2 linked regions of the Luteolibacter sp. Y139 genome follow. Each later gene encodes a partner of the first gene's protein in a complex. Links are inferred from orthologs where the notes say so. Each region holds a gene or a part of one and is shown on either strand. Other genes may lie near its edges. The genes, in order: hisH and hisF.

What was found.
Region 2: the proteins of hisH (region 1) and hisF are in contact, whole or in part, in a crystal structure (PDB 6RU0), measured with the Thermotoga maritima proteins. The link is inferred for Luteolibacter sp. Y139 from one-to-one orthologs. Residues at the interface, in WP_004080484.1 of Thermotoga maritima: Asn15, Arg18, Arg22, Arg117, Leu118, Pro119, His120, Met121, Gly122, Trp123, Asn124, Asn134, Gly135, Tyr136, Tyr138, Val140, Tyr158, Glu180, Lys181, Ser182, Ser183, Lys184, Ile185; in WP_004080486.1 of Thermotoga maritima: Met1, Leu2, Ala3, Arg5, Ser40, Glu41, Asp45, Glu46, Ala70, Glu71, Ile73, Asp74, Ile75, Pro76, Phe77, Asp98, Lys99, Ser122, Gln123, Glu161, Thr195, Leu196, Asn247, Arg249, Glu251.

Annotation. Positions count from the first base shown.
Region 1 is NZ_JBBUKT010000008.1:322,572-325,818, forward strand. What follows is about bases 273-3,207. They hold hisH (imidazole glycerol phosphate synthase subunit HisH), read right to left. Parts: upstream 2,086-3,207; coding sequence 1,459-2,085; downstream 273-1,458. Other genes in these bases: WKV53_RS20100 (TlyA family RNA methyltransferase), read left to right, coding at 385-1,113; hisB (imidazoleglycerol-phosphate dehydratase HisB), read right to left, coding at 2,082-2,672; WKV53_RS20115 (PTPDL family protein), read right to left, coding at 2,679-3,207. Also shown: WKV53_RS20095 (3-deoxy-7-phosphoheptulonate synthase), read right to left, coding at 1-217; more of WKV53_RS20115, read right to left, coding at 3,208-3,247. UniProt on the Escherichia coli protein: IGPS catalyzes the conversion of PRFAR and glutamine to IGP, AICAR and glutamate. The HisH subunit catalyzes the hydrolysis of glutamine to glutamate and ammonia as part of the synthesis of IGP and AICAR.
Region 2 is NZ_JBBUKT010000010.1:61,379-64,446, forward strand. Bases 44-2,799 are described here. They hold hisF (imidazole glycerol phosphate synthase subunit HisF), read left to right. Parts: upstream 44-917; coding sequence 918-1,682; downstream 1,683-2,799. Other genes in these bases: WKV53_RS21560 (MalY/PatB family protein), read right to left, coding at 44-788; WKV53_RS21570 (HAD family hydrolase), read right to left, coding at 1,737-2,366; WKV53_RS21575 (SRPBCC family protein), read right to left, coding at 2,507-2,799. In the rest of the region: more of WKV53_RS21560, read right to left, coding at 1-43; more of WKV53_RS21575, read right to left, coding at 2,800-3,068.

The sequences.
Region 1 (3,247 bases):
ATTCGATCGCCGCCTCGGGATCGTGGATTGAGCAGGGCCCCACGATCACCAGCAGTCGGTCGTCCTCGCCCTTCAGGATCGCCTCGCACTGCGAGCGGGCGTCGGCCACCAGTTCCGACGCTTCTTCCGACACCGGCAGGAAATAATTCAGGATCGCCGGTGAAATGAGCGGATTCAGGCCGGAAATGCGGAGGTCGTCGGTGCGGTGGCGGGTCACGCGCGGGAGGAAAGGGGAAGTCGCCGCCGTGGGCAAGTAGCGAGTGCAGAACGATTTGGGCGGAAAATCGAACCGCCCGGACCCTTGGTTCGCCAAGAAACGGCAAGGAATCGGGTTTCAAGACTTGGCGATCTTGGCGTCTTGGCGGTGAATCCTTCTCCCCAACCGTGAAGAAAGAACGAGTCGATGCCCTGCTGGTCGCCCGCGGCCTCTGCGAATCCCGCGAACAAGCCAAGCGCCTCGTTCTCGCCGGCGAAGTCCGCAGCGGCGACCGCGTCGTGGACAAGCCCAGCACCAAATTCCCCGAGGACGCCCCGCTGGAGGTGAAGGAAAAGCCGAGATACGTCGGCCGCGGCGGCCTGAAAATGGAAGGCGCGCTGGCCGCCTTCGGGATCGACCCCACCGGCTGGACCTGCCTCGACATCGGCGCCTCCACCGGCGGCTTCACCGATTGTCTCCTCCAGCACGGCGCGACGAAGGTTCACGCCATCGACGTCGGTACCAACCAGCTCGCCTACAAGCTCCGCACCGACCCCCGCGTCGTCGTGAAGGAGCAGTTCAACGCCCGCGGCCTCGAAGTCAAAACCCTCGGCGAAAAGGTCCGCATGATCGTCATGGACCTCTCCTTCATCTCGCTGACGAAGATCCTCCCCGCAGCCTTCGGGGTCCTCGAAGACGGCGGCTCCATCGTCTGCCTCATCAAGCCCCAGTTCGAGCTCGAGCGCGAAGACATCGGCAAGGGCGGTATCGTCCGCGACCCCGAACTCCATCAGCGTGCGGTCGACAAGATCCACACCTTCATTACCGAAGAACTCGGCCGGGAATGGAAAGGCCTCATCGACTCACCCATCACCGGCACCGACGGCAACCGCGAGTTCCTCGCGTGGCTGGGATAAAGGATCAGCCTAGGATTTTGCCTGATCTTGAGTGGTAACCCGGCTCGGCCAGCCTTCCCGGGTAAGCTTGTGAACGGTTCCATCGTCGGTCATCTGGCGGTAAGTCCCATTTCCCGCGGTATTGCTGCCAGCGACCTGATTGTATCGAGCAACGAATTGTGAGCGGAGTTCCCAAGTCAGGAAGCAACTTCGATGCATTCCCGCGTCAGAAAACCTCCAAAGCGGATCACTAGGTTCTCCAATGAAGTGTGAAGTGGCAACCAAGTCGTCCGCTCGTTGAAGGAGTTCGCTGCAAATGGGGCACCGGCTATGACCGAAAGCGATTATAGCCATTGTAGCAGACGGTTAGCCCTCCACCAGCGCCCTCACCTCCAGGAAATTCCCTAACAGCTTCAGCCCCGCCTGCTGGCTCTTCTCCGGGTGGAACTGCGTCGCCACCACCGCTCCCGAGCGGATCGCACTCGCGAAGGTCTCGCCATACTCCGTCGTCATCGCGATGATGTTCTCATTCTCCGGCACCGGGAAATACGAGTGCACGAAGTAGAAGTAGGGCTCGCCGCCAAGTCCTTCCCACATGGGATCCGCGAGCTTTACCGGCACCGCCGAGTTCCATCCCATGTGCGGGATCTTGCGGCCGTCTTCGGTGAAGCGCTGCACCTTCCCGCGGAACACGCCCAGCCCGGGCACGCCCGGAGCCTCCACGCTTTCCTCGAAGAGAATCTGATAGCCGAGGCAGATACCGAAGTAGGGCCTGTTAGAAGCGGCCCAATCCCGGATCGCCCCGGTCAAGCCACGCTTCTCCAGCTCGCCCATGCAATCGCCGAACGAGCCAACGCCCGGAAGGATCAAGTGCGTGAGCTCCTCCATCTCCTCCGCTGAGGAAACCAGGCTGAACTCCACACCCAGCGCCTGCACCGCATTGGCCACGCTGCGCAGGTTGCCTGCGCCGTAGTCGATGATGCCGACCTTCACAGTGCCTCCTTCGTGCTCGGAATGCCCTTCACCCGCGGATCGCGTTCACAAGCCTCGCGCAAGGCACGGGCCAGACCCTTGAAGATCGCTTCGGCGATGTGGTGGCCATCGCGGCCATACAGCACCTCCACGTGAATGTTCGCCCGCAAGTTCGACGCCAGCGCACGGCAGAATTCCTCCACCAGCGTGAATGGGAAATTCGGCGCCGACGGCGTGTTCGGCGCCGCGCGGAATTCCAGGTGCGGCCGATTGCTGAGATCCACCACCACGCGGGCGAGCGTCTCATCCATCGGCAGATAGCAGCAGCCGTAGCGGCGGATGCCCCGCTTGTCGCCCAGCGCTTCCCGCATCGCATCGCCGAGCGTGATGCCGGTGTCCTCCACCGTGTGGTGGAAATCGACTTCCAGATCGCCCTTGGCGTCGAGATTCAGGTCGAACAGCCCGTGCCGCGAGAACAGCGTGAGCATGTGATCGAAGAATCCGATCCCCGTGGAGATGCTGGACGTGCCCTCTCCATCGAGGTCGATGGAAAGGTCGATTTTAGTCTCCGCCGTTTGGCGGTTCTGGCGGGAAGAGCGGCTGAACATGGGAAATCAGTTGGACGGGGCAGGAGCAGGTGCCGCCTTCGTGAGGATGTCCACGTAGGGCTGCGGCAGGCTGGCGCTGCGGGCGTTCGAAAGGGCGGTGGACACATCCTGCTGCGTGGCGCCGGTCTTGGTCACGGCGGCCCAGGCGGCGTCATAGGCTTCCTCCGTCTTCGGCAGGTTGGCGGTCGGGGTAGTTTCCAAGCGGCGGATCTCGGTCTCCAGGTTGCGCTTGGTCTCTTCCAGCGGGGCCTTCACATAGGCATCGAGCGGCGGCCACTTGTGACCGGCGGCCTTGTCCTTCTCCAGCCGGGCCATGTACTCGTCCAGCTCCTCCTGGAGCGCCGAATTGCTCATGTTGCGGTCCGAGCTGGACATCGCGGCCAGTCCTTCGGCGCGCTTCTTCGTCCGCGCATCGAAGCTGGCGAGGCTGGAGCTGACAGCGGTGAGCTGCGCCTTCATCAGCTTCACCACGTAGGGAATATTCTCGCGGTAGGCGGTGCTCCCCTGGAAGCCGGTCTCCAGCTTCGTCCACGCACGCAGCGCGCTGACCGGGTCGCCCTTGTCAGCCGCGGCCT
Region 2 (3,068 bases), on another replicon or contig:
AGGGTGTGGCCGCGTTGGGCGGAGAAGCGGCGGCGGATGGTATCGTCGGGGATGACGGCGAAGGCGTAACCGAGGCCGGCGATGTTCCAGGTCTTGCTGGGGGAGAGCAGGGTGATGGTCCGCTGGCGGAGGTCATCGGGGAGCTGGAGGGCGGAGAAGTGCGGGGTCTTTTCCGCGTCGAGGATGAGGTCGCAGTGGATTTCATCCGAGACGAGGACGAGATCGTGCTTCACGCAGAAGCGGGCGAGCTCCTCGACTTCCTGGCGGGTGAAGACGCGGCCGAGGGGGTTCTGGGGATTGCAGAGGAGGAAGACCTTGGTTTCCGGGGTGACGGCGTCTTCCATGGCGTCCCAATCGAATTCGTAGCGGCCATTAACGAGGACGTGGTCGACGGTGATGAGCTTGGCGAGGCCGTCGTGGTGGACGCCGATGAAGGGCGGGTAGACCGGGGTGCAGGTCATGAGGGCCTGGCCTTCCTCGCGGCAGAAGGCGCGGCCGGCGAGGGAGAGGGCGGGGACGAGGCCGCCGAGGTGGACGACTTGCTCGCCGGGGACGGTGACGCCGCGCTGGTTTTCGAGGTAAAGGTCGATGGCTTCATTCAGGCCGGCGTGGGCCTGGGCGTAGCCGAAGACGCCGTGATTCACGCGGGCGTGGAGGGCTTCGATGATTTCGGGGGCGGAGGCGAAATCCATGTCCGCGACCCAGAAGGGGTCGAGCTCGGGCTTGCGGTCGAACTTGATGCAGCCGGTGCCTTGGCGGGTGATGGGGACGTCGAAGTCGTAGGTCACGGGCGGGTTTTTAATGCAGGTTCGGGCGTTGGCAAGGGTCCGTGCGGTGGGGTGGTTGGACTTTGGGCCCGTCCGGAGCTTCCGGTCATGGACATTGACCCCGGCTCCGGGTCGGGTTTTCCTCCCGCCGTGCTTGCCAAACGCATCATCCCTTGCCTGGACGTGACCGACGGTCGTGTGGTCAAAGGCGTCAATTTCGTGGATCTGATCGATGCCGGGGATCCGGTGGAGGCGGCGATGGCTTACAATGCGCAGCAGGCGGATGAGCTGGTGTTCCTGGACATCACGGCGTCATCCGACAATCGGGCGACGATGGTGGATGTGGTGCGGCGGACGGCGGAGCATTGCTTCATCCCGCTGACGGTGGGCGGTGGCATTCGCTCGGTGGAGAACATGCGCGAGATGCTTTTGGCGGGGGCGGACAAGGTGGGGATCAATACTTCGGCAGTGAAGGATCCGGGGCTGGTGGATGCGGGGGCGAAGGCCTTCGGCAGCCAGTGCATCGTGGTGGCGATCGATGCCAAGCGCGAGGGTCCGGGAAAGTGGGGCGTTTACACGCACGGCGGTCGCACGGCGGTGGGACTGGATGCGGTGGAGTGGGCGAAGGAAGTGTGGCGTCGTGGAGCGGGAGAGATCCTGCTGACGAGCATGGATGCCGATGGAACGCAGGCGGGGTATGATTGCGAGCTGACGGCGGCGATTTCGGAGAGTGTGGGGATTCCGGTGATTGCCAGCGGTGGTGCCGGGAATCTGGATCACATGGTGGAGGTGTTAGAGAAGGGGAAGGCGGATGCTGTTTTGGCAGCGAGCATCTTCCACTTCGGGAAGCACACGGTGGGGGAGGCGAAGCGGTATTTCTCGGAGCGAGGGATTCCGGTGAGGCCGGAGATGTGAGGTAAGGAGCGTGGACATTCTGTCCACGCCGTGTCGACAGGATGTCGACACTCCTTATAGGCCTTCCAGCGAGGGGACGACGTTGTCTGCCATGGAGAAGTCGAGGCAGGCGGTGGTGCGGTTGGGGACGGCCCAGACGTTGAGGCCGGCGGCTTTGGCGGATTTGACGCCATTGAGGGAGTCCTCGATGGCGAGGCATTCGTTGGCGGGGAGGCCGAGGCGTTTGATGGCTTCCAGCCAGAGGTCGGGGGCGGGCTTGATGCGCGGGGCATCGCCGCGGCAGACGACGTGGCGGAAGTACGGCATCAATCGTAGTTTCTCCAGCCAGCCATCGACCCAGTGGTGGGAGGAGCTTGAGACGACGGCGAGGGGGATGCCTTGGGCGTTGAGTTTTTCTAACAAGGCGACGACGCCGGGCATGGGGCCGGCTTGTTCGAGGTCGCGGCGGATTTCGACCTGGCGGTCTTCATCGAGCTGGTGCCAGTCGAAGCTGCGGCCGGTGAGTTCTTCGAGGTGGATTTTGGGAGACCAGGTGTCGAAGTCGGAGCCGATGCATTGGGTGTAGGTTTCCAATGGGAGCGGGTGGCCGTTGGCGAGGAAGGTGCGGTGCCAGGCCTCGTAGATGGCCCACTCGGTGTCGACGAGGACTCCATCGAAGTCGAAGAGCACGGCGGAAAATTGCATGCGTGGGGATGAAGGGACGCGGGATGGCGGGCAAGGCCGATCTTGTAGCAGAATGGCTGCGGACCGCGGTCTGATGCGGGGTGGCGATCTTGTTGGAAGGCTCGCTCTGCCGGAACGGCGCAGCCGTTCCGCTACGAACATTATTTCGCCGGGAGGTGGACCCGGGTGACGAGTTCGGCTTCGGGGGTGACGGTGGGGTCGTTGTCGTAGATTTCGAACAGGGGGACTTTTTTGTCGGCGGTGAATTTTTTGGCGCGGCCGTGCATCATGCCGGAGGCCCAGGCATTGCCGAGGTGGCGGTAGGCGCCGGTGTGTTTGATGACGTAGGCGCGGCAGGTGGGGATCTCGCCGGTCACGAAGCCGTCGGGCTTGTCGACGGGATTCGAGACGGGGAAGCCGATGGTGTATTCAGCCAGTCCTTTCGCGGGGTCCCATTTGTGGGTGATGGCGAAGGGTGATGCGAATGGGATGGTCCCGCTTTTGCCGAGCCATGCCATGAGCTTGGCCATGTCGCGTTCCATCGAGGGGCCGATGTCGGCGATGGCGCAGGATGATTTCACGCCGATGTATTTGAATCCGCCTGCCGGGTGGATGCCGGTGAAATCGAGCTTCGATGGAACGGAGCCGGTTTCGATCAGGTCCTTGAGCATCTTCAGACCGCGGTCGTAGTCGGCGCCGATCCAGCCGGACATCATGCCCTTC